Regions from separate parts of the Paludibacterium sp. B53371 genome, predicted to be linked through region 3. Evidence: predicted binding sites of a transcription regulator. Region 3 holds the regulator's gene; each other region holds the start of a gene.
What was found. Region 3 encodes FNR, which switches genes on or off when oxygen is low (the NO sensors DNR and NnrR bind a similar motif). Its sites were predicted from a motif close to TTGATNNNNATCAA; they were not measured.

Region 1 (5,701 bases), 1.8 Mb from region 3:
GGGAGCGGTCTCCAGCTCCAACGCCAGTACCGAGCGGCTCAAGGCGCACGGCATTCCGGTCTACGACCTGAATACCGTCGATCAGCTCCCGGTCTACATCGATGGCGCCGACGAGATCAATCACTACCTGCACATGATCAAGGGCGGCGGCGGTGCGCTGACGCGCGAAAAGATCGTGGCGGCCGCGGCCGATCAATACATCTGCATCGCCGACGAAAACAAATATGTCGAGATGCTCGGCGAGTTTCCGCTGCCGATCGAGGTGGTGCCGATGGCGCGCAGCTATGTTGCGCGCGAACTGGTGCGCCTGGGCGGACATCCGGAGCTGCGCAAGGATTTTGTCACTGACAACGGCAACATCATTCTGGACGTGCACGGCCTGAAAATCAGCAAACCGGTCGAACTGGAAGAGACCCTCAACCAGATCGCCGGTGTCGTCACCAACGGCCTGTTTGCCAAACGTCGTGCCGACGTGCTGGTACTCGGCCGCCAGAGCGGTGTGGAAATTCTCAAGTAATCTCGCTGTTGATCCGGCCAGCATGAACTGTCATCTGACTGTCATCTGGCCGGTTTAAAATCCGCGTTTATCAGTTTCAAATGCATGAGGCGTAAATGGCTGAACATACTTCCAAACAGTTTGATCTCGAGCTGGAAAACGTGCGTACGCGCGTGCTGCAGATGGGCGGCCTGGTCGAGCAGCAGATCCGCTCGGCGATCGAGGCGCTGATGGCCGGCGATATCGAGAAGCTGCAGAAGGTGGTGGATCAGGATACCCAGGTCAACGCCATGGAAGTCTCCATTGACGACGACTGCACCCACATCATTGCCCGCCGCCAGCCGGCGGCCAGTGACTTGCGCATGGTGATGACGGTCATCAAGACCATTACCGATCTGGAGCGGATCGGTGACGAGGCGCAGAAAATCGCGCGCATGGGCAAGACCATTTACCAGACCGAACGTTATCAGGTGCCGCGCTTCCGTGAGATCCGCAAGATGGCCGAGGTGGCGCTGGGCATGGTGCGTCGCGCACTGGATGCCTTTGCCCGCATGGATGTCAGTGCAGCCGAGGAGCTGGAGCGCGAAGATCGCCGTCTGGACGACGATTTCAATGCCGAGCTGCGCCAGCTGATTACCTTCATGATGGAAGACCCGCGCACCATCAGCATGTCGATCGATACCCTGTTCATGGCCAAGGCCATCGAGCGTATCGGTGACCATGCCACCAATATCTCCGAGTATGTGGTCTATCTGGTCAAGGGGACGGATATCCGTCACCTGCCGCCGGAAGCCAAGCTGAATGCAGCGACGGGCGTCTGATGACGACGACGTACTAAACACAGGGGTGACGGCCTCGGCAAAACAGCGGTAACATTCGGTTGCCGCTTTTTTTATGCTTATATGATGAAGATATGCCCCGGCATGGGGTATTCACCAAACCCTCCGCCGAAGGGGCTGCCTTGACTACCGAATCACAACCTTCTTACGACGTGCTGGCGACGGTCGACCTGGGGTCGAACAGCTTCCGGCTGCAAATCTCGCGCCTGGTCGACGATCAGCTCTATACCCTGGATGCCCTGAAGGAAACCGTGCGTCTGGGCGCCGGCCTCGGGCGAGACAAGGTGCTCGACGATGATACCCAGCAGCGCGCGCTGGCCTGCATGGCCCGCTTTGGCGAGCGCCTGCGCGGCTTCGCCCCCGGTCAGGTGCGCGTGGTCGGTACCAATACCCTGCGCGTGGCGAAGAATGCCCCGGCTTTCATCGAGCGGGCCGAAACCCTGCTCGGTTTTCCGATCGAAATCATCGCCGGCCGCGAAGAGGCCCGTCTGATCTATTTGGGGGCGGCCCACTCCCTGCCGGCGACCCGCGAGCGTCGTCTGGTGGTCGATATCGGCGGCGGCTCGACCGAGTTCATCATCGGCAGCCAGTATCGCGCCCTGGTGACGGAAAGCCTGCCGCTGGGCTGCGTCAGCTACAGCCTGCGCTTCTTCCCTGACGGCAAGCTGGGCAAAAGCCAGTTTCGTGATGCCACCCTGGCGGCACGCAACGAAATCCAGCGCATTCGTCACGCCTTCCGGCCGGAAGAGTGGCAACTGGCGGTCGGGACTTCCGGCACGGCCCGTTCGCTGCGCGACATCCTCGAAATCAATGATTACACCCCGGCGGACATCACCCTGGAAGGCATGGAGCAGCTGCGTGCCGAGATGCTGCGGCGCGGCCATGTGAAGAACATCACGCTCAATGGCCTGAAAGCAGATCGTGCCCCGGTATTGCCGGGTGGCCTGGCGATCATGATCGGCATCTTCGAGGAGCTGGAAATCAGCAAGATGACGGTGGCCGAAGGGGCGCTGCGCGACGGGGTGCTGTACGACCTGCTCGGCCGCCAGCGCGAACACGACATGCGCGAAACCACGGTCAATCAGTTCTGCCGCCGCTACCATGTCGATGTCGAGCAGATGAAGCGGGTAACCGTTCTGGCTGAAAGTCTGTTCCGCAAGGTGTGCGGCGAAGATCTGGACCAGGACTGGCTCAAGCTGCTGATCTGGGCGGGCCGTCTGCATGAAATCGGTCTGTCGATCGCGCATACCGCCTATCACAAGCACTCGGCCTATATTCTGCAATATGCCGATATGCCCGGTTTTTCCCGGCGCGAACAAACGGCGCTCGGCCAGATCGTGCTGGGCCACCGTGGCGACATGGGCAAGCTGTTGCCCTATATCAACGACCGCATGCTGTGGGTGGCCATCGTCTGCCTGCGCATGGCCGTGCTGTTCTATCGCAGTCGCCATGACAATACCTTGCCCGGCCGGCTGGATCTCAAGCCCCATCCGCGCGGCTTTACCCTGACGCTGGAGCGCGACTGGCTGGCGGCCAACCCGCTGACGGCCAATGCCCTGCGCCAGGAGGTCAGTCAATGGAAGAACATTGGCTACCTGCTGGAGTTGCAGCAGCTCTGACCGGAAAGCCATGATCCTGCCCCTTGGGTGCGGGGCAGGCTGTGTTGGCAAAGGGGGAGGGCGACCGGTTTGCAGGGCCCGGCACCGCCGGGCCCTGTCGCCAACGGACTGATTTCCCCGCCTGTCCATTGAAATTCAATCCCCGCTGAGCGAATCAAAGATTCGCACGCATGCCCGCCCTTGCCCTGCAAGGGCGCGTCCGTGATGCGGACAAAGTTTTGTCAGCAAGCAGATCCCGCAAAAGCGGGTTTTTTTACGCACCGGAATGATCGTAAACGAACATAAGATGTTTGTTTGAGATCAATGTGTTGTTTTTTGAATCTGGGTAATCTTTCAAAAAATCAATGTATATAGTGATTTGCAGGCCAGTTGATGAATGGTTCCTGGTGATTGCAAACGCACCTTCCGGTTGTATTTTTTCGTTTTGGAATATTTTTTCGTCATCGAAACCCACTGATTTGATCGGCCCGGCCGATCCGGAGCGCTTGGAATCTTATGGCTACCCTTCACCCGCTTCCCTACGTTGTTGCTGAATCCGCGCGCAAGCGTCAGATCATGAATGCCGCCCCCCTGCGCTATTTCATGAGTGCCGTCATGGCCGGGGCCCTGATTGCCGTGGTGCTGATCGTCAGCCTGCAGCTTGGGCAGACACTGCATCTGGCCGGCTCGCCGCTGTACTACGCCGCCAGTGCCGGCTTCTTCGGTACCGCACTGTGCACCATCATCGTCAGCAAGACCGAGCTGTTTACCAGTAATGTCATGTACATGACCGTCGGCGTGCTGTCGCGCCGTGTCAGCTGGCCGGAGCTGGCCAAGAGCTGGCTGCTGGTCTACGGCGGCAATTTCGTCGGTGCGCTGCTGCTGGCGCTGATGTATGCCCAGACCGGGGCCCTGGCTCACCTGCCGGCCGATCACCTGCTGTTCGATGTGATCGGTCACAAGGTGCATGCCGACAGCTGGGCGATTTTCTTCAAGGGCGCGCTGTGCAACTGGATCATCTGCCTGGCCGTCTGGGTACCGCTGCGCCTGACCAACGACATGGCCAAGCTGGCCATGACCATGCTGCTGGTGTTCGTGTTCTTCTTCAGCGGCTATGAGCACAGCATTGCCAACATGGCATTCTTCAGCCTGAGCTGGTTTGCCTCGGCCGGCGTTACGCCCGACTGGGCCTCGACCCTGCACAACCTGATCCCGGCGACCCTGGGCAATATCGCCGGTGGTGCCATCGGCGTGGCCGCGCTCAACTTCTACCTGGAGCGCGATACGCTGGAAGAAACCAGCCCGTCTGCCGTCAAGCCCGAGGTCGCGCTGGCCCGTTCCTGATCTTTGCTTGTGAGACGTCCGGCCATATGCCATGCTTGTTGCGATGCAATAACGAGGGGCAAGCATGTTCGGACGTCGTCTTCCCTTACCCTCCCTCAGCCTGGCGCTGCAAGGCGGTGGCGCCCACGGCGCCTTTACCTGGGGCGTGCTGGATGCCTTGCTGGCCAGCGGGCTGTACCGCTTTGACGGACTGAGCGGCACCAGTGCCGGCGCCATGAACGCCGTGGCCGTGGCACACGGCCTGGCCTGCGGTGGTCCCGATGCCGCACGCGCGACCCTCGAGACCTTCTGGCTGCGTGTCGGCGCCAGTCTGCCGCCGGAAATGCTGCAGCCCATGATGCCCGGCGACGATCTGTCCATTCCCCCCGGGCTGCAGATGGCCCTGCAATTTTCGCGCTGGTTTTCGCCCTACCAGCTGAATCCGCTCGACTACAACCCGCTGCGGGCCATCATCGACGAGCTGTTCGATTTTGACCGTATTCGCCAGGCCTCGCCGGTCAAGATCTACATCGCCGCGACCCAGGCCAACAGCGGGCGCCTGCGTCTGTTCGACAAGCAGCAGCTGTCGACCGACGCGCTGCTGGCTTCCGCCTGCCTGCCCAGTCTGCAGCAGGCCGTCAGCATCGATGGCGAAGACTACTGGGATGGTGGCTTTGCCGCCAATCCGGCCGTCTTCCCGCTGATTCGCTACTGCCGTGCCGATGACATTCTGCTGATCCTGCTGACGCCGATGGCGCACGGTACGACACCGCGCAGTGCGGAAGACATTCGCCAGCGCATCCTCAACCTGGGCTTCAATAGTGCCTTTCTGCGCGAGATGCGCCTGTTGGCCCTGTTGCGCGAGATGGCGCAGGAGTCCGGGCCGATCAAGGGCAAGCTGGAGCGCCGGCTGCTGGCGACGCGTTTTCACCTGATCGAGGCCGATGACCTGCTGACTGAGCTGGATGCCGCCAGCAAAGCACTGGCACATACGCCTTTCCTGCTCTGGCTGCGCGATGCCGGCCGCCAGCGTGCCCAGCAGTGGCTGGCACAGCATGGCCGGCAGGTCGGGCACCAGGCCAGTGTCGATATCCACCACCTGTTCTTCGAGTGAGTCCGGGCGAGATAAGCGCAGGTTTTTCAGGCAAAACGGTCACGTTATTGCTGTCTATTAGTTATGCGTGATATTCTTTTTGCATTGCGTCTGCTTGTCGCACATTATCTGACAGTGGCACCCGAGGGTGTCCGGAGAGTGAAATGGGACTTGATCAAGAGTTGCAGAAAATTCTGCGCCAGGAAGTCGAACTGGTTTTTCCGCGCTTTGATGCCGCTGCGGCATGGGAGCTCGGTGTTGCCCTGCGTGCCGCCGCCCAGAAGCGTGGCGCGGCCGTGGTGATCGATATTCGCCGCGGTGATGAAATCCTGTTCTACCATGCCATGCCGGG
Region 2 (5,701 bases), 310 kb from region 3:
CCTGAACAGTGCGCCGAGTCCGGCTCTGGCGAGCCTGAAGTGGCCGCATCGTCCCAAGCTCAAGCAGGGCAATCCGTCCTGGACCTATATGGTCGAGCATGACAGCGGTGACTTTGCCGTCTTCATCGGACACGTCGAAAACGGTCACAAGCAGCCGTTCGAGTGCTGGGTGAACGGCAACGAGCAGCCGCGCGGTCTGGGCGCTGTCGCCAAGACCCTGTCGATGGACATGCGCTGCCGTGACGTCGAGTGGCTGAGCATGAAGCTGGAGTCGCTGGCGCAGACCTTCGGCGACAAGCGCTATACCGTCGAGCTGGGCGACAAGCTGCTGCATGCCAGCAGTGCGGCTGCCGCGCTGGGGCATATCGTGCGTTTCCGCGTTGAGGAGCTGGGCGCGCTGGCGGCGCAGGAAGGGGAACCGACGCCGGTGATCGACGCCATGTTCGCCCGCAAGGAGCCGAAGTCCGGCACCGATGGCACCATGAGCTGGTCGGTGGACATTGCCAATCCGCAGACCGGTGATGACTTCGTGCTGTTCCTCAAGGAACTGGTGCTGCCGACGGGCCAGCGTCGTCCGTTCTCCATGTGGATGGCCGGCAGCTATCCGCGTGAGCTGGATGGCCTGTGCAAGATGCTGTCCATGGACATGCGTGTCATCGATCCGGCCTGGATCGGCATGAAGCTGCGCAAGCTGCTGAGCTATGCCGAGCCGCAGGGCGATTTCTTCGCCCGTACGCCGGACAGCGAGAAGTCGCAGAGCTGGCCGTCGACCGTCGCCTATATGGCGCGTCTGGTGATCCATCGTTACGCCATGCTCGGCATCCTGACCGAAGAGGGCTTCCCGGTGGAGAACATGGGCGTGATGGTGCCGGAGCAGGGCGATCTGTTCGAAGACGGCAATGTTGAGCAGATGAAGCCGGTTGCGGGCAAGCCGTGCCCTGAGTGCGGCAATCACGCGCTGATCAAGCGCGACGGCTGCGAGTTCTGCACGGCCTGCGGCCACGTGGGCGCCTGCGGCTGATCCTGTCTCGCGGTTCCCGGCCCGTCGTCCTTGCGGACGGCGGGCTTTTTATCGTCAACAAGGAGAAAACAACATGATGCGTGTGAAGGACAATCCGGCTGATATCGGCCGCTGCGGCTGTGGCCGGCGTGAATACTGTGATGGCAGTCATGCCCTGACCGAAGAAGCCTGGCAGGCCTTGCAGGCCAGGGAGCGTGCCGCACAGCAGGGGGGCGAGCCCGCCGTGGATGAGGCAGATCTGTTCGACTGATCCGCTTTCTCTGGGGTCGGTCGCCAAACCCTGTCGCTAGACGGTAATGATTCTGACGTGATGAAGCGCTGTTGGCCGCTCTGCAAGTTTCCCCGGCTTGTTTAGATTGGCCGGGCTGATGGCAGCATTCAACGACTGGACAGGAGACGTATCATGTCAGAACGCAGCAAACGCAGTAACGTGCATGACGAAACGTATGCACCGGGCAATGTCGACGCGAGCCGTGTCGATCAGGTTCTGGTCAACCGGCCCCATCTGCAGATTGATCTGGGCGAGGCCGGACGGGCCCAGACGGTGGAAATCCCCGCCAGTCTGACCGAACATGCGCAGGGCTATTATGGCGAAGGTTCAGGGCGCTTCTTCTCCATTCTGGAAAATCGCGTGCCGCCCACGGTGGTGACGCATTTTCAGCAGGGGGAAGACAAGCTGGTGATTCATGGTCTGCAGCGGGCGCCGATTTATGCCGAGGATGAGGAAACCGGCGCCGTACTGGTGACCGGTTACCACAGCGGTTATTTTCTCTCGCGCGATGCACAGCGGATTTTTGAAGGTGTGCAGCGCGATGGTGACTACGTCATCCAGATGCGTTCCAATCCCTCGATGATCGATACCGCAGATTGCGCCGACGACGACAGTCGCCGCTGCGATGTCGTGGATTTTGCCATCCTGCGCGGGGTGTCGCCTTCGGTCACGCTGGAGCAGATCGTTCAGGTGGATCAGGGGTATCTCTACGGCTGATGCGCTCGCATCAAAAAAGCAGGCAACCGAACGGTTGCCTGTTTTTTTATGTGGCAGAACTCATTGTTTGCCAGGGGGGCGGTGCAGGGTGACCGGCGCCGTGGTGGCGTCCTCCTGCGGGCTGCCGCAACTGTTGCAGCTGCTGCAGCCACCGGCGCAGTCACCGGTTCTGGCGCTCTTGTGCAGCTTGCGCACGGTATACACCACGCTGGCGACCACCAGCAGGCCGATGATGACGTATTGCATCCACAGTCCGTGACTCATAGCAGGGCCCTCGCTATCTGGTAAGTGGCCAGCGCCAGCACATAGGCCACGACAAACATATAGCTGAATGACAGGATGACCTTGCGCCAGGAGCCGGTCTCGCGGCGGATGACCGCCAGGGTGGACATGCATTGCGGGGCAAAGGCGAACCACACCATCAGCGCCAGCGCGCTGGCCAGCGAGAAGTGGCTGGCCAGGACGTGACCGAGCGAGCTGACATCCGCATCACTGCCGACGGCATAGACGGTGGCCAGGGTGGCCACGGCGGTTTCCCGGGCGGCAAAGGCCGGAATCAGCGACAGGGTGATCTGCCAGTTGAAGCCCAGCGGCTCGAACACATGCTGCAGTGCGCGGCCCAGATAGCCGGCGAAGCTGTAGTCGATGGCCGGACCGACGGCGCCGGCAGGCGGCGAAGGGAAGGTGGAAATGAACCACATCACCACGGTCAGCGCCAGAATCACCCCGGTCAGACGACGCAGGAAAATGCTGCCACGCTCCCAGAGTCCGATGGCCACGTCGCGCGCCTGCGGCAGGCGATAGGCCGGCAGCTCCATCAGCAGTGCGTGTTCGCTCTGGTCGCGGCCCAGCTTCTTGCAGATCCAGCCCACGACCATGGCACCCACGATGCCCAGCATGTAGAGCGCAAACAGGACCAGCCCCTGCAGATTGAACAGCCCCCAGACCTTGATGGTCGGGATGAAGGCACCAATCAGCAGCGCGTAGACCGGCAGGCGCGCCGAGCAGGTCATCAGCGGGGCGACCAGAATGGTGGTCCAGCGGTCGCGCGCATCGGTAATGCTGCGCGTGCCGATGATGCCGGGAATCGCGCAGGCAAAGCTCGACAGCAGGGGGATGAACGAGCGGCCGGTCAGACCGACGGAAACCATCAGGCGGTCCAGCAGGAAGGCTGCCCGCGGCAGGTAGCCCGACTCTTCCAGTACCAGGATGAAGAAGAACAGCACCAGGATTTCCGGCAGGAAGCCGAGTACCGTGCCCAGACCCGCCAGGACGCCATCGCAGATCAGGCCCCGCAGCGGACCATCCGGCAGGCTGGCGCCGACCAGTTGGCTCAATCCGTCAAAGCCATCGCCAATGGCATCGGTCAGCGGCTTGCCCAGCGAATACACCGCCTGGAAAACCAGGAACATTACCGCCGCCAGGATGATCGGTCCGATGACCGGGTGCAGGGTCCAGCGGTCAATGGTATCGACCATTCTGTCCGAGGCATGCGGCATGGTGACGGTGGTGCGCAGCAGGTCGCGTACGGCTTCGTGCACATCCTGCCCGTCGCCGGCACGGGCTTCGGCGTCATGGGCCGGGATGCCCTGATCGACCAGCGCGATCAGGTCACGAGCCCCGCCACGGCGCACAGCAACGGTCTGCACCACCGGCATGCCCAGGCGGTGCGACAGCGCTTCAACATCAATGTGGATGCCACGACGGCGCGCGGCATCCATCATGTTCAGCGCCAGCACCATCGGCCGGCCCAGGCGCTGGACCTCCAGCACGAAACGCAGGTGCAGGCGCAGGTTGGTGGCATCGGCGACACAGACGATCATGTCCGGAATGGCTTCTCCCGGGTATTGCCCCATCAGCACGTCGCGCGTGATGCGCTCATCCGGACTGGCGGATTCGAAACTGTAGGCGCCGGGCAAATCCAGCAGGCGGATCTTGCGACCGGAGGGCGCGGTAAAGCGGCCTTCCTTGCGCTCGACCGTGACACCGGCGTAGTTGGCCACCTTCTGACGGGCACCGGTCAGTTGATTGAACAAGGCGGTCTTGCCGCAGTTGGGGTTGCCCACCAGGGCAATACGCAGTGCTGCCTCAGTCATGGGCGGTCTCCCGGTTGATGACCACGCGGCGAGCCTCGGCCTGGCGCAGGGCAAAGCGCGTCGAGCCGATCTGGATCAGCAGCGGATCGCCGCCCCAGGGGGCTCGGGCCACCACGCGCACCGGTTCACCCGGTACGAAACCGAGGTCGCGCAGGCGCTGGGAAATGGTGTCGGGTGAATGAACATCGTCGACATGGTCGACGATGGCCTGGGCGTGGGTGGGGAGGTCGGTAAGCGTCATGGCGCGGTCTTAAATAATAATCGTTCTCATTATCTTCCAGCCAAGACCCGATTGGCAATACTTGCTGTGGGGGAATTGCCGCTTGCTTGATGTCGGTCAAGCCGCAGGGTACCGGGTGTTGCGGGTTCGCACCCGTGCGGGAATGGTCAGCAAAGATCGCGCCCGCCGCAGCGGGCGCGATGCGCGGCGCTCAGGCCAGAACCTTGCGTCTTGGCATCAGCACCTTGCCCAGCAGGCTGACCGGCGAGCCCAGCCCGGCAGGGACATTCAGACGTTGTCGCAGCCAGAGCATGACGCCCGGCACCAGCCGGACGAACTGCTCGGCGGCACAATGACCGGCTCGGTCGATCAGCCAGATCTCGGCATTGTCCTTGCCGGCAAAGCCCAGCGTGTCCTGACGGCTGACATAGGGATCATTGCTGCCGTTGATGACCAGCAGCGGCACCCTGGGGGCCCCCGCGAGCAGTCCCTGGTGTGCCAGGGAAAACTCCTGTACCAGTTGCCGCGCCTGCGAGTCATCCGGCATCTCCGCCAGTTGCATGGCATTGGCGATGGTCCCGGTCAGGGCATTGTTCAGTGCCAGCGGGCTGGCGCCGGGCTGGGTGTCGAAGCCGACCGGACCGCCGATGTCGACCGCCGCATCGACACTGCCGAGCATCGCCAGCTTGGCCGCCCAGTGTCCGCCAATGCTGATGCCGAGCATGCCGCAACGGGCTTCGGGGTCGCGCAACTGCTGGATGACCTGCTCGTAGACCAGGTGGCTCTCCGGTTGCAGCGGCAGGGTGGTCTCTCCGGTGCCGGGCATGTCCAGCACACAGACACGCATGCCACCGAAACGCGCCAGTGTCAGTGCCAGTTTGTGCAGCTCGAATTTGCCGATGTACACGCCGCCACTGAGGCAGAGGAGGGGGCGCGGGCGACGGGTGGTTTTCGCCGGTTCGAACAGGTGCACCATGATCTGCGCAGCGCCGGTCGGCAACTGCACCGTCAGTGTCTTGCGGCTGAAATGACAGGGAAATTCGGGGGCCGCGCGCAGATAGCAGCGGATCTGGTCGGCGAGCGCCTGCTGCCGTTCCGGTGTGTTGATGACCGGGAAGCGCGCCGCACCGTGGCAGGCCGAGGCCTCCAGCCAGCGCCCGGCGCGTTCGGCCTGCATGGCATGCAAGGTCCACTCATGTGTCCAGGCCCCCGGACCGGTGCCCCAGAAGTTGGTGACATGGCTGCGCACCTGGCGCAGCGATTTGCCGGAAATCCCCTGGGCTTTCAGTTGCCAGGCACGTTCGTCAAACAGCGCCCGGTAGTCCAGATCAAAGGTAAACATGCAGTTTCAAGTCCCTTGCTGATGGCCTGCATAT
Region 3 (5,701 bases):
CGCTGGTGCTGATGCTGCGTCAGCGCAAGGGGGTGGTGCACAAGGTAGAGATCGTGGCGGATTGATCCGCCGCCGAGCGCCATGAAAAAAAGCGCCCGTGGGCGCTTTTTGGCTTACTTCACGTGCGGCGACAGGATGTGCAGCAGTTGGGCCAGAACCTTCGGGCTGGCTGCCACGATATCACCGGATTCGAACCATTCCTGCTCGCCCTTCATGTCGGTGACGATGCCACCGGCCTCCTGGATGATCAGGCTGCCGGCCGCGATATCCCACGGCTTGAGGTTGAACTCCCAGAAACCGTCCACCCGACCGCAGGCCACATTGCACAGGTCGATGGCGGCGGCACCTTCGCGACGTACGCCGGCGGTACGGCCGATCACGTCCTTGAGCATGCCGAGATAGGTGTCGATATAAGACTGATCCACCACCGGGAAGCCGGTGGAGATGACGCATTCATTGAGGTTGGTACGCTTGCCGACGCGGATGCGGCGGTCATTGAGGAAGGCGCCCACGCCACGCGAGGCGGTGAACAGGTCGTTGCGGTTCGGGTCGTAGACCACGCCCTGCTGAATCTGGCCCTTGTGCGCCAGCGCGATGGAAACCGCGTACTGGGTATGGCCGTGGATGAAGTTGGTGGTGCCGTCGATCGGGTCGATGATCCATTCGTATTCGGCTTGTCCCACACCCTTGGCGCCCGATTCTTCCGCCAGGATGGCGTGCTTCGGATAGGCCTCGAGAATGGTTTCAATGATGGTTTGTTCCGCGGCGCGATCGACCTCGGAAACGAAGTCGTTGTGCTTCTTGCGTTCGACACGGATGGTATCGACATTCATGGAAGCGCGTTGAATCACATTGCCTGCGCGGCGTGCGGCCTTGATGGCCACATTGAGCATCGGGTGCATGGACAGCCTCTAAACTGACAGGGACGGCTCGCGCATGGGCGGGCCGCCGACTGGTATCATCTGGGTTAAGGAACAGGAAAGGCGGCGCATGTGAAGGCCGCATTTCAAAATTATGTCCGCTATTTTAATGTGAAACGGTCAATGAATAAACCCGAAGTCCCTGATTTTTTGAGAAACATCCGAATTGTGCTGGCCAGACCGAGTCATCCGGGCAACATCGGCTCGGCGGCACGGGCCATGAAAACCATGGGTTTGTCGCAATTATGGCTGGTGTCACCGAAAGCTTTTCCCAGTGGTGAGGCCGATGCGCTGGCCTCGGGAGCGGTGGATCTGCTGCAGTCGGCGCAAGTGGTCGATACCCTGGCAGAGGCGCTGAATGGGGTGACGGTTGCCGCGGCGCTGACCAGTCGCCGTCGGGAGCTGACCACCCCGCTGGCCGTGCCGCGCGAGCTGACGCCCGAGCTTCTGGGGCGGGCACAGGCCGGCGAGCAGGTGGCCCTGGTGTTCGGTAACGAGACCTTCGGGCTGTCGATCGAAGAGGTCGAGCTGTGCAATCGCCTGGTGACCATTCCGGGCAATCCGGATTATTTTTCCCTCAATCTGGCCATGGCGGTGCAGGTGATGACCTACGAGCTGTTCAGCCACGTGGGTGTCGGCGTCGATTATCTCAAGCCGAGCGGCCTGGCCGCGACCGCTGACGAGGTGGAAGGCATGTGCGCCCATCTGGATCAGACCATGGCACATATCGGCTACTACGAGCGCCGCAATGGCGAACGGCTGATGCGCCGCATGCGCACCCTGTTCCATCGGGCCGGCGTTCTGCGCGAAGAGGTCGACATCCTGCGCGGCTTCTTCAAGCAGGTGATGCGTGCGGCTGACGGGCATGTTCCTCCCGACAAGTCCTGAGCTGCCCTGGCGCCAGCCTGCGGTGCGTGATCTGGCCTGTCTGCTGACCGGCCGCGCACCCTGGCTCACGCCAGACGACCTGCCCGATGCGCTGCTGCTGGGGGCCGACGGGATGAGGCGCCTGGCGATGCTGGACAACGATCCGGCGCCACTGCGCCGCTGGCTGGCGGCTCGTCCCGTCAGGCGGCTTGGCCACTATGCCGAGCAACTGCTGGCTTTCTGGTTTGACCATTCCCCCCATATCGAGCTGGTTGCGCACAATCTGGTGCTGCGCGACAAAGGGCTGACGCTGGGTGAGTTCGACTTCCTGCTGCGTATTGATGGCCAGCCCTGGCATCTGGAAACCTGCAGCAAATTCTATCTGCAGTGCGGGAAGGGGGCATCAGGCCTGGTGGGCCCCAGTCTGCGCGATGCCTGGCTGCTGAAACAGGACAAGCTGGCTCAGCAATTGAGGCTGAGTCGCCATGCGCTGGCCCGACAAGTCCTGCCGCCGGGGTTTGAGGCACCGCGCACCGGGGCACTGGTGCGTGGCTGCTTTTTTTACCGTCAGGCGCCTGACGAGGCGGCATTCGCGCCGGCAACCCAATGGCAAGGCTGGATGGCTGACTGCGAACAGCCCTGGCCCTGTCGCGACGCCTCCAGTCGCTGGCTGTGGCTGCCGCGCATGCGCTGGCTGTCGCCGGCGCTGGCCGCCAGCGGCGAGGTAGGGTCGGCACAGGCCCTGCGTGTGCAGATGACACAAGCCGAGGCGCCCCAAATGGTGGCGGAAATGGTGGCAGAGGAGGGGGGATGGCGCGAATTGCGGCGCGGCTTTGTTCTGCCGTCGCGCTGGCCGGATGCCGGGCGGCTGGTGCAGCTGCAGCAGCAAATGCCAACGGGCGCCTGCTGAGCGGCGCCCGTTGTCGGGACTGGCAAGTTACTCCGCGTTGTTGGAGTGGATGCAGCCGGCGATCAGTTGCTTGAGTTCTTCCGGTTTCACCAGCTGAATGTGCTTGTGATCGACGCTGATCCAGCCCTGTTGCTGGAACTTCGACAGCGTGCGGCTGACGGTTTCCAGTTTCAGGCCGAGGAAGCTGCCGATTTCCTCGCGGCTCATGCGCAGAATGAAGTCATTGGCGGCGAAGCCACGGATGGCCAGACGCTGGGACAGGTTGAGCAGGAACGCGGCCAGACGCTCTTCTGCCTTCATGTTGCCAAGAAGCAACATGACGTTCTGATCGCGGACAATCTCGCGGCTCATCAGGCGGAAGAAATGGTGCTGCAGGCTGGGGATGTCGCGACCAAGGCTCTCGATTCGATTGAACGGCAGTTCGCAGACTTCGCTGTCTTCCAGGGCGATGGCATCGCAGCCATGGATGTTGGAGGACACGCCATCCAGCCCCATCAGCTCGCCGGACATCAGGAAGCCCGTGACCTGCTCGCGGCCATCCTGGCTGGAGACGCAGGTCTTGAAGAAGCCGGTGCGCACGGCGAACAGCGACTTGAAGCCCTCACCGCTGCGGAACAGATACTCGCCCCGTTTGATGCGACGGCTCTGGCGGATGACGGCATCAAGCTGCGTCATCTCTTCGCGATTCAGTCCGACGGGCAGGCAGAGTTCGCGCAAGCTGCAGTTGGAGCAGGAGAGCTTGAGCGCATGCAATTGGATGGTGGTCTGGTCAGTCATGCCGTTTTTTGAGCAACCTTTAATTGAACCTTGACTCTTGTCAAAGCGGAATTCAAATGTTTTCCGCAAATTTACCAGCCCACCACCGGTTTTTCCATCAAATACCGACATGACCACCATCCATTCGTTTTCTCCGGAGCATTTCGAGTTCGATCGACAACTGATCGAACGGCTGGAAGGCTCCGGCCCGAGATACACCTCATACCCGACTGCAGACCGCTTTCATGCGGATTTCGGCGAGGCCGATTATCGTCATTGGCTCAAACAGCGTCGCATCGGGGCGAACAGTAAAGCTGTATCATTATATGCTCATTTACCATTTTGCAATACTGTTTGCTATTACTGTGCCTGTAACAAGATCATCACCAAGGACAAGAGCAAGGCAGATATCTACCTCGACTACCTGGAAAAAGAGGTAGAAATGGTGGCAAATGCCGTCGGTGAGCGAGAAAAAGTCATTCAGTTGCATTTTGGTGGCGGTACGCCGACCTTCTTGTCGGATGCGCAACTCGAACGACTGATGAATATCCTGCGCGGGCATTTCGACTTTTTGCCGGAAGGTGAATATTCCATCGAGATTGATCCGCGCAAGGTGGGGCGCGAGACGATCTTCAAACTGGCGTCATTCGGTTTCAACCGCATCAGTGTCGGGGTGCAGGATCTGGAACCGCGCGTGCAGGAGGCCGTCAACCGGGTGCAGAGCCTGGACGAGACACTGGAAGTGATTCAGGCGGCGCGCGAGGCAGGTTTCAAATCGGTCAGTATCGACCTGATCTACGGGCTGCCGTTTCAGACGCAAAGCTCCGTGGCGCGGACCATTGAGCAGGTCATCGCCATCAGTCCGGACCGCATTGCGCTATACAATTACGCCCACTTGCCAACGCTGTTCATGCCGCAACGGCGTATCGACGAAGCCGACCTGCCGTCGTCTTCAGTGAAATTGGATATTTTACAACACTCGGTGCGTCAACTGACCGAGGCGGGCTATGTGTTCATCGGCATGGATCACTTCGCCAAGCCCGATGATGACCTGGCGGTTGCCTTGCGTCAGGGGCGTCTGCAGCGCAATTTTCAGGGCTATTCCACCTACGCCGACTGCGACATGCTGGCCTTCGGGGTGTCCTCGATCGGCAAGGTGGGACCTTGCTATAGCCAGAACGAGAAAGAGCTGGATGCCTACTATGCGGCGCTGGACGCCGGCCGCCTGCCGGTGATGCGTGGACTGGTGCTGGACAGTGACGACATTCTGCGCCGCTCGATCATCCAGGCGCTGATGTGCCGTTTCTCTTTGTCGTTCGAGGCCATCGAGGAAATCTTCAATATCAATTTCGCCCATTACTTTGCGGAAGAGATCCCGAAGCTGCGCGAGATGCAGCAGATGGGCCTGCTGCATTTTGACGGCGACTTCCTGACCGTTGAACCGAAGGGGCGATTCCTGATCCGCAATGTGGCCATGCTGTTCGATCGCCATCTGCGCGAGCGCCAGACCAAGGCCCGTTACTCCAAGGTGATCTGAGCGGTGTCCCGTCTGCTTAACGGGGTACTGCTGGCCCTGGTGGCTGTCGCCTACGGCCTGTGGTTTGGCCTGCGACTCCTGGGCTGGCCGTTCGCCTGGCTGTGGCAGCAGCGACCACGCAGCAAATGAAAAAGCCGGCGGATGCCGGCTTTTTTTGCATGCATACGGCCATGGGCGTGTGTTACACCACCAGGCTTTCGATGCGGGCGATGATCATGTCGATGGCCGGGTCATTGCTGCCATGCGGCAGGATCACGTCGGCAAAGCGCTTGGTCGGCTCGATGAACTGGTTATGCATCGGTCGCACCGTCGACATGTACTGATCGATGACGTGCTGCATCGAGCGGGCACGTTCGACGATGTCGCGCTGCAGCCGGCGGATGAAACGCACATCCGGGTCGGTGTCGACAAAGATTTTCAGCGACATCATGTCGCGCAGCGCCGCATCGTACAGAGAGTAGAAGCCTTCGATCAGAATCACCGGTGCCGGCACGACGGTACGGGTTTCATGGCTGCGGGTGTGGATCGAGAAATCATAAATCGGCATGTCGATCGGCACGCCGTTGCGCAGGTCATCGATGTGCGACATCAGCAGCGGCCAGTCGAAGGCATGCGGATGGTCGTAGTTGGTCAGCAGCCGCTGCTCGAAGGTCAGCGCACTCTGATCACGATAGTAGTTGTCCTGGATGATGACCGCTGCCTTGTCGGTGC
Region 4 (5,701 bases), 1.4 Mb from region 3:
TCAGCAGACTGCCACAGCGCCTGCAACGCCATCTCCTTGAGCTCGGCATTCGGCAGGCCGGTCAGTTGCTCATAGGCACGGTTGGCATACTCGATCTGTCCGTCGCGGTCGATCATGACAAACCCGACCGGACTCTGACCGATGGCCTGCGACAGCTCCAGCAGGGTCTGCTCGTAGGCCTCGCGCTGTGTCACATCGCGGCCAATGGCCATGAAGTATTTGCCCTCGGGCAGGCTGACGGTCGCCAGCGTCACTTCGAGCGGGAAGTGACTGCCATCACTGCGCTTCGCGCGCACCTTGCGCCCGCCGGCCATGCTGCGGCCATAAACTTCTTCACTGGCAAAGCGCTCGAAAAGGCGGGTATGGCGCTCGTGACTGTCAGTCGCCATCAGAATCGACAGCGGCTGCCCGATCAGGTCGGCAGTGCTGTAGCCAAACAGCTGGCCGGCGGCCGGGTTGGCCGAGACGATGGTCTGCTGGCTGTCGACGGTGATGATGGCATCCGGGGCATTGAACACCAGTCCGACATACCGCGCCTGCATGGCGCGCAGGCGCAGGGCGGTTTCACGCTCGCTGCTGATATCAGAGAAAGTGCAGACGCACATGCACTCGCCCGAGCTGGGCTCCTGCATCGGGTGGGCGTTGATCTCGATCCAGCGGGTATCTCCGCTGGGCAGATTCACCCCCATGATCACCCGCTCGATCGCCACACCATGCTCCAGCACCTGCATGGCCGGGTGATCCCCCCCCGGAAACGGGCGGCCATCTTCATGAATGCAGTGCCAGGCAGGGTCGAGCGAGCTGCGGCCGAGCAACTGAGACTCCTCCAGGCCGAGAATTTCCAGCGCCCGCCGGTTGTGGCCGACGATATGGCCATTGGCTGCCTGGATGACAATCCCTTCGTTCATCGACTCCAGCACGGTATCCAGGCGAAGCTTGGCGGCCGACAGCAGGCGTTGTTCCTGTTGCCGCTGCCAGGCGGCCGCCGCCATGATCAGCGCAGGCAAGGGCGTCAGCAGCAGCGGCAGAGCCGACATGGCCTGATCGGCCTCGGTGAGTACCGGCGGTGGCAGATACAGGCCACTGGCCAGTGCCCAGCTCATCAACAGGGTCTGCAACCACAGCAGGATGAACAGCTCATTCAGGCTGAGCAGCAGGCTGGCCAGTACTTCGACGGCAATAATGACTTCGAACGGGGAGGACAACAGACGCAGCGCCAGCCAATCCAGCAAGGTCACCAGCAACAGGCCGCCACCAAAGTGCAGGATCGCCGGCATGCCCGGGCCGCGCAGCTGATTCGGCTGACTCAGCCACAGCGCCAGCGGCAAGGCCGTCAGGGCGCCCAGCATATGTCCCTGACCGAATAACAGCGCCTGGGCGGCAAACCCCTCGCCATATCCCCAGGTCGACACCACGGCGCCGGCCACACCACCGAGCATGGCAGGCAGGATGGCACCGACACTCAGCGTGAGCACCATCTGCATGGCCCCGGCATGGAAACGGGAGGGCAGATCAAAATGGCGCAGCAGGGCAATGGTACTGAGCACTTCCAGTATGGACATCACGGCCGCCGGCAGTCCGCTGCCCAGTCCGCCTATCCATTGGCAACCAGCCAGCCCCAGCAGCAGCACGGGCAGGCTGCGCCGCCAGGGCAGGCGGCACAACATGCCGGCCAGCCAGGCATTGGCCGGCCACCAGGCCAGCGCGGCCAGGGCATGCCGGTCCAGCCAGACGGCCAGCAGCGCCAGCAACCAGCAGCCCGCCAGAGTGCGCAGTTCAAGTCGTCCGGGCATGGAGACCTTCCTCAAACCTGGCGGTGCGGCACCACACGATCAGCTCGCCACACTGCTGCATAACCCACAGGCCAGCACACTGCCAATGCATGCCCCCTCCCGAATTCTGGAACCGCCCATGAAGATGGTCGCTGCCTGCGATCTAGTCGAGACAACCTTTATTCCAAAAATATAGGAAGAAAAACAAAATAATTACAGGTGCATCAAGCATTTAGCACGGCCAGACACCGCAACTCAGTGCCACCAGGCTTTGAAGCGCGCCCAGGGGCCACGCTGATAGAAGGGAACAACGGATTGATGAAAGTAGTCGGCCAGGCCACCCTCATTGGCATGAATCTGCAGCAGGTCGGCCACTTCGCCGGCGGGCAGCAGGTCAGCCAGCACATTGCCGGCTTCGCGCAAGACCTGCTCGATATCGCCCTCGCCCTCCAGGCCGATCACCAGGTGTGGCTGCTCGCTCTGACTGGTGTCGTGCATCAGCGCCAGATAGGCGCGCTGCACAGGCGGATGCTTGAGCAACAGGGTAGACAGCGCCTGCTTGAGATCCTGCGGGTCATGCAGAGGCTGTCCCAGCAATACGCTCGTTTGCTCGCGGATTTCGCGCTGCTCCGGCGCATGGGTCAGACCGCTGGCCAGCAGCTCGCGGATTTCTGCGGCCTCGAATGACTTGCCGCAGTCCGAGCCGGGATTGAGATCCAGTGCGCTGCCCAGTGTCAGCACGAACAGCGAGCGGGCCGGCAGCGCCAGGTAGCGGCTCTCTTGCTCGATGGCCTGCTGCAGCAAGCCGAGCGAGGTGAAGAAGGGAATGGTACTGACCCCGTCCGGACGCTGCCAATGCTGGATATGCAGCTGGCTGCCGGCCTGTATGGTCGTTTCGCCCGGCCCCAGATCGGTATGGCCGATGATGAACACTTCGGCCTGCAGCAGCGCCGCGAAAAACGCCGGCCGATGCGCCGGATCGGCGGCAGCCTGGCGCAGCAAAGCTTCCAGTGGACTTTCGCGAATCACCTCCATCAGTCGCCATCCTCTCCCGCAAACTCACCCAGGCCGGCCGGATTGAGTACCAGAATCTCTCTGCCGTTCACCTGGATCAGCTGCGCCGTCATTAACCGCTGCAACATGCGCGAGAAGGTTTCCGGCGTCAGGTTGAGGCGCGAGGCAATCAGGTTTTTATTCAGCGGCAGGGGAAACGCCTGTGACGGCTCGCCGGCCTCGCGCCAGCTCTGCAGCAGATAGCCGCTGACACGCTGCAAGGTGCTTTCGGTCGAGTAGCGCTCGACATCACGCACCAGGCCGTGCAGTCGCATCGACATGCCGGCCAGCAGGCGCCGGGCGAAATCAGCATCCGCCGACAAGGCCTGCAGAATGCCATCCGCATCAATTTTCAGCAGCAAGGCATCATCCAGACATTGCGCCAGCACCGGCATCGGGTAGCCAAGAAACATCACCGCCTCGGCAAAACTCTGCCCGGGCTGGATCACCTCCACGACCTTCTCGCTGCCCTGAGCAGAGAACAGCGACAGCTTGACGCGACCGAAGACCACCACATACATGCCATCGCAGGGATCCCCCTTCTGAAACAGCACCTGCCCCTTGTCGGCGCGCACTTCCTGCGCATGCGGCAGCAAGGCGCTCAGTTGCTCGGGCGAGAGCGCCTGGAACAGGGGTTGGTGACGCAACAGGGCAGCAATATCGACGTGGGGCATGGGATCTTGAAATCCTTGATTCAAATCATTCTGGCTAATAAGGGCGTGCCGACATACTGCCACGCAATGTCTGATGCTTCACTCATTTTTGATTTCCGGAAGGCGATGCCATGAATGCCATAGAAAGACTGATCGACCAACACCGTGCCTGTGATGCCCATCTGGTGGACTGCGAGTCTGCCGTGCGCGCCGGCCAGTGGCAGCCGGCCCTGAGCCATTGGCAGGCTTTCGAAACTGCCATGCTGGCGCACTTCACACTGGAGGAGACACAGCTGTTTCCGGCTTTTGAAGACGCGACCGGTATGCGCATGGGGCCGACCGTGGTAATGCGCAGCGAGCATGAGGAAATGCGCGCGTTGTTGACCGATGTGCAGGCGGCGCTCAGCCAGCAGGATGCCGCCGCCTTTCTCGGCCATGGCGAGACGCTGCTGATCCTGATGCAGCAACATAATATGAAAGAAGAAAACGTTCTCTATCCGATGTGCGGCCAGCATGTGGCCGGGCTGGAGTCGATGGTGGCCGAGCCATGAACGCCCGCGACTTGCGTCATCTGGTACCGCCACAACCGATGGAGATCATTCTGGAAGACATTGAGTCACTGCAGGCAGGCCAGGCGCTGGCGTATATCCTGCCGCACCACCCGGTGCCACTGTTCCCGCTGCTGAACCAGGCCGGAGTACAGCATCACTGCAGTCTGACCGAGGATGGTGGGGTGCTGATCACCCTGACCCGGACATGATCGGCAGCACACTGGACTACGACAAAGCGCCACCGCTTTGGCTGCCGACAGGTTTTTTCCTGGCGGCCATTGGCTGGCTGCTGGTGCTGGCGCTCAGCCTCGCCGCCGCCAGTCCGCTGGCGGCGGATCGCTATCAGCCGCTGGTCGTCGCCCTGACCCACATGCTGGCACTGGGCGTGCTGGGCAACATCATGCTGGGCGCCTTGCTGCAATTGCTGGCCGTGCTGGCCGGCGTGGCGCTGACGCGACCGATACGCCTGCTGTGGACAGTGTGGCTACCCTGGCAGGCCGGCGTCGCGCTGCTGTGCCTGGGCTTCGCCCGGGGCTTCAGCCCGGACGAACTGCTGGCCGGAGCGATAGGGCTGGCACTGGCGCTGGCGGTGTTTCTGACACACGGCATCGTCGGACTGCATCGTTCTCCGGCGCGCGATGGCGGCAGCCGCGGCATGTTGCGCGCCATGACGGCACTGATGGTCACCGCCCTCCTCGGACTGGCGATGGTGGCCACCCTGCGCGGCAGCGTGGCACTCCCCTTGTTGCCCCTGCTGCACAGTCATGTGCTGTGGGGCGGGATCGGCTGGCTGCTCGGCCTCTTGATCGCGATCAGTCAGACCGTGTTGCCGATGTTCCTGATCACACCGGCTTATCCGCGCCCGGTGCGCTGGCTGAGTGCGGCCCTGCTGCCACTCTTGCTGCTGGCCACACTGTGGCGCCTGCTGGCTCCCGCCATGCCGGATCCCTCTGCGCTGGCACTGTGGCTGGCCGTCATGCTCTATGGCGCCCTCACCCTGCGCCTGCTGCAGCAGGCGCGGCGCCCGCAGGACCCGGCACGACGCAGCTGGCAGCGGGCCGTCTGGTGTCTGCCCGCATCGGCACTGCTGGCCCTCGTCGCCTGGTGGTCCCCAGCTGCTTGCTGGCCGCTGCTGGCGGGGTGGCTGTGGCTGGGCGGGCTCGGCTTCGGCGTCATGCTGGCCATGCTGGGCAAGATCGTGCCTTTCCTGTGCTGGCTGCACCTGAAGGCCCTGCAACCGCCGCGCGGTGCCCTGCCCTCCACGCACGGCTTCCTGAGCGAGCAGGTACAGCAACGACTGGGCTGGCTGCATGCGCTGTGGCTGGCAGGCGGGATCGGCTGGTGCCTGTCCCCCGCACTCTGGCAAGGTGTGTTTGCGGCATCCAGTACCCTGCTGGCAGGCAGTCTGGCCTGGCTGGCCTGGCGCATCACCCGGCAATACCGCGCGCTGTGCCGGCAGTTTCTGGCCGACGCGCCGCACCCAGCTAGCCACTATTAGCCACCACATGCATAATTAGCCATCACATAGCTAAAGGTGGCTGACATGCCGGATGATGCCCTGCACTACCCGCGTCAGAAACTGGCCGAATCGGTGTTGATGATGCTCGACAGCGGCCTGTCTTCTGCCCTGACGCTGTTTGCGCCGCGCCGCATGGGCAAGACCGAATTCCTG

Region 1: the regulator FNR is predicted to act here: its motif matches at 3,245-3,258, upstream of JNO51_RS11670 (formate/nitrite transporter family protein).
Region 2: the regulator FNR is predicted to act here: its motif matches at 4,433-4,446, upstream of JNO51_RS04360 (FeoA family protein).
Region 4: the regulator FNR is predicted to act here: its motif matches at 3,515-3,528, upstream of JNO51_RS13520 (hemerythrin domain-containing protein).

Annotation. Positions count from the first base shown of each region.
Region 1 covers NZ_CP069163.1:2,437,837-2,443,537, reverse strand. The annotation lists gene rpiA (ribose-5-phosphate isomerase RpiA) at 1-517, shown strand, start outside; gene phoU (phosphate signaling complex protein PhoU) at 613-1,317, shown strand; gene ppx (exopolyphosphatase) at 1,488-2,954, shown strand; gene JNO51_RS11670 (formate/nitrite transporter family protein) at 3,450-4,277, shown strand; gene JNO51_RS11665 (patatin-like phospholipase family protein) at 4,342-5,370, shown strand; gene JNO51_RS11660 (heme-degrading domain-containing protein) at 5,514-5,701, shown strand, end outside.
Region 2 covers NZ_CP069163.1:913,528-919,228, forward strand. The annotation lists gene JNO51_RS04335 (adenosylcobalamin-dependent ribonucleoside-diphosphate reductase) at 1-1,021, shown strand, start outside; gene JNO51_RS04340 (hypothetical protein) at 1,095-1,271, shown strand; gene JNO51_RS04345 (hypothetical protein) at 1,425-2,009, shown strand; gene JNO51_RS04350 (FeoB-associated Cys-rich membrane protein) at 2,070-2,273, opposite strand; gene JNO51_RS04355 (ferrous iron transporter B) at 2,270-4,105, opposite strand; gene JNO51_RS04360 (FeoA family protein) at 4,098-4,346, opposite strand; gene JNO51_RS04365 (alpha/beta hydrolase) at 4,537-5,667, opposite strand.
Region 3 covers NZ_CP069163.1:599,358-605,058, forward strand. The annotation lists gene JNO51_RS02880 (DHA2 family efflux MFS transporter permease subunit) at 1-65, shown strand, start outside; gene JNO51_RS02885 (inositol monophosphatase family protein) at 114-902, opposite strand; gene JNO51_RS02890 (RNA methyltransferase) at 1,044-1,808, shown strand; gene JNO51_RS02895 (DUF1853 family protein) at 1,786-2,697, shown strand; gene fnr (fumarate/nitrate reduction transcriptional regulator Fnr) at 2,725-3,474, opposite strand; gene hemN (oxygen-independent coproporphyrinogen III oxidase) at 3,584-4,990, shown strand; gene JNO51_RS17445 (hypothetical protein) at 4,994-5,119, shown strand; gene udk (uridine kinase) at 5,172-5,701, opposite strand, start outside.
Region 4 covers NZ_CP069163.1:2,842,938-2,848,638, forward strand. The annotation lists gene JNO51_RS13505 (PAS domain S-box protein) at 1-1,793, opposite strand, end outside; gene JNO51_RS13510 (enhanced serine sensitivity protein SseB C-terminal domain-containing protein) at 2,028-2,807, opposite strand; gene JNO51_RS13515 (Crp/Fnr family transcriptional regulator) at 2,807-3,499, opposite strand; gene JNO51_RS13520 (hemerythrin domain-containing protein) at 3,610-4,029, shown strand; gene JNO51_RS13525 (DUF2249 domain-containing protein) at 4,026-4,238, shown strand; gene JNO51_RS13530 (hypothetical protein) at 4,235-5,527, shown strand; gene JNO51_RS13535 (ATP-binding protein) at 5,573-5,701, shown strand, end outside.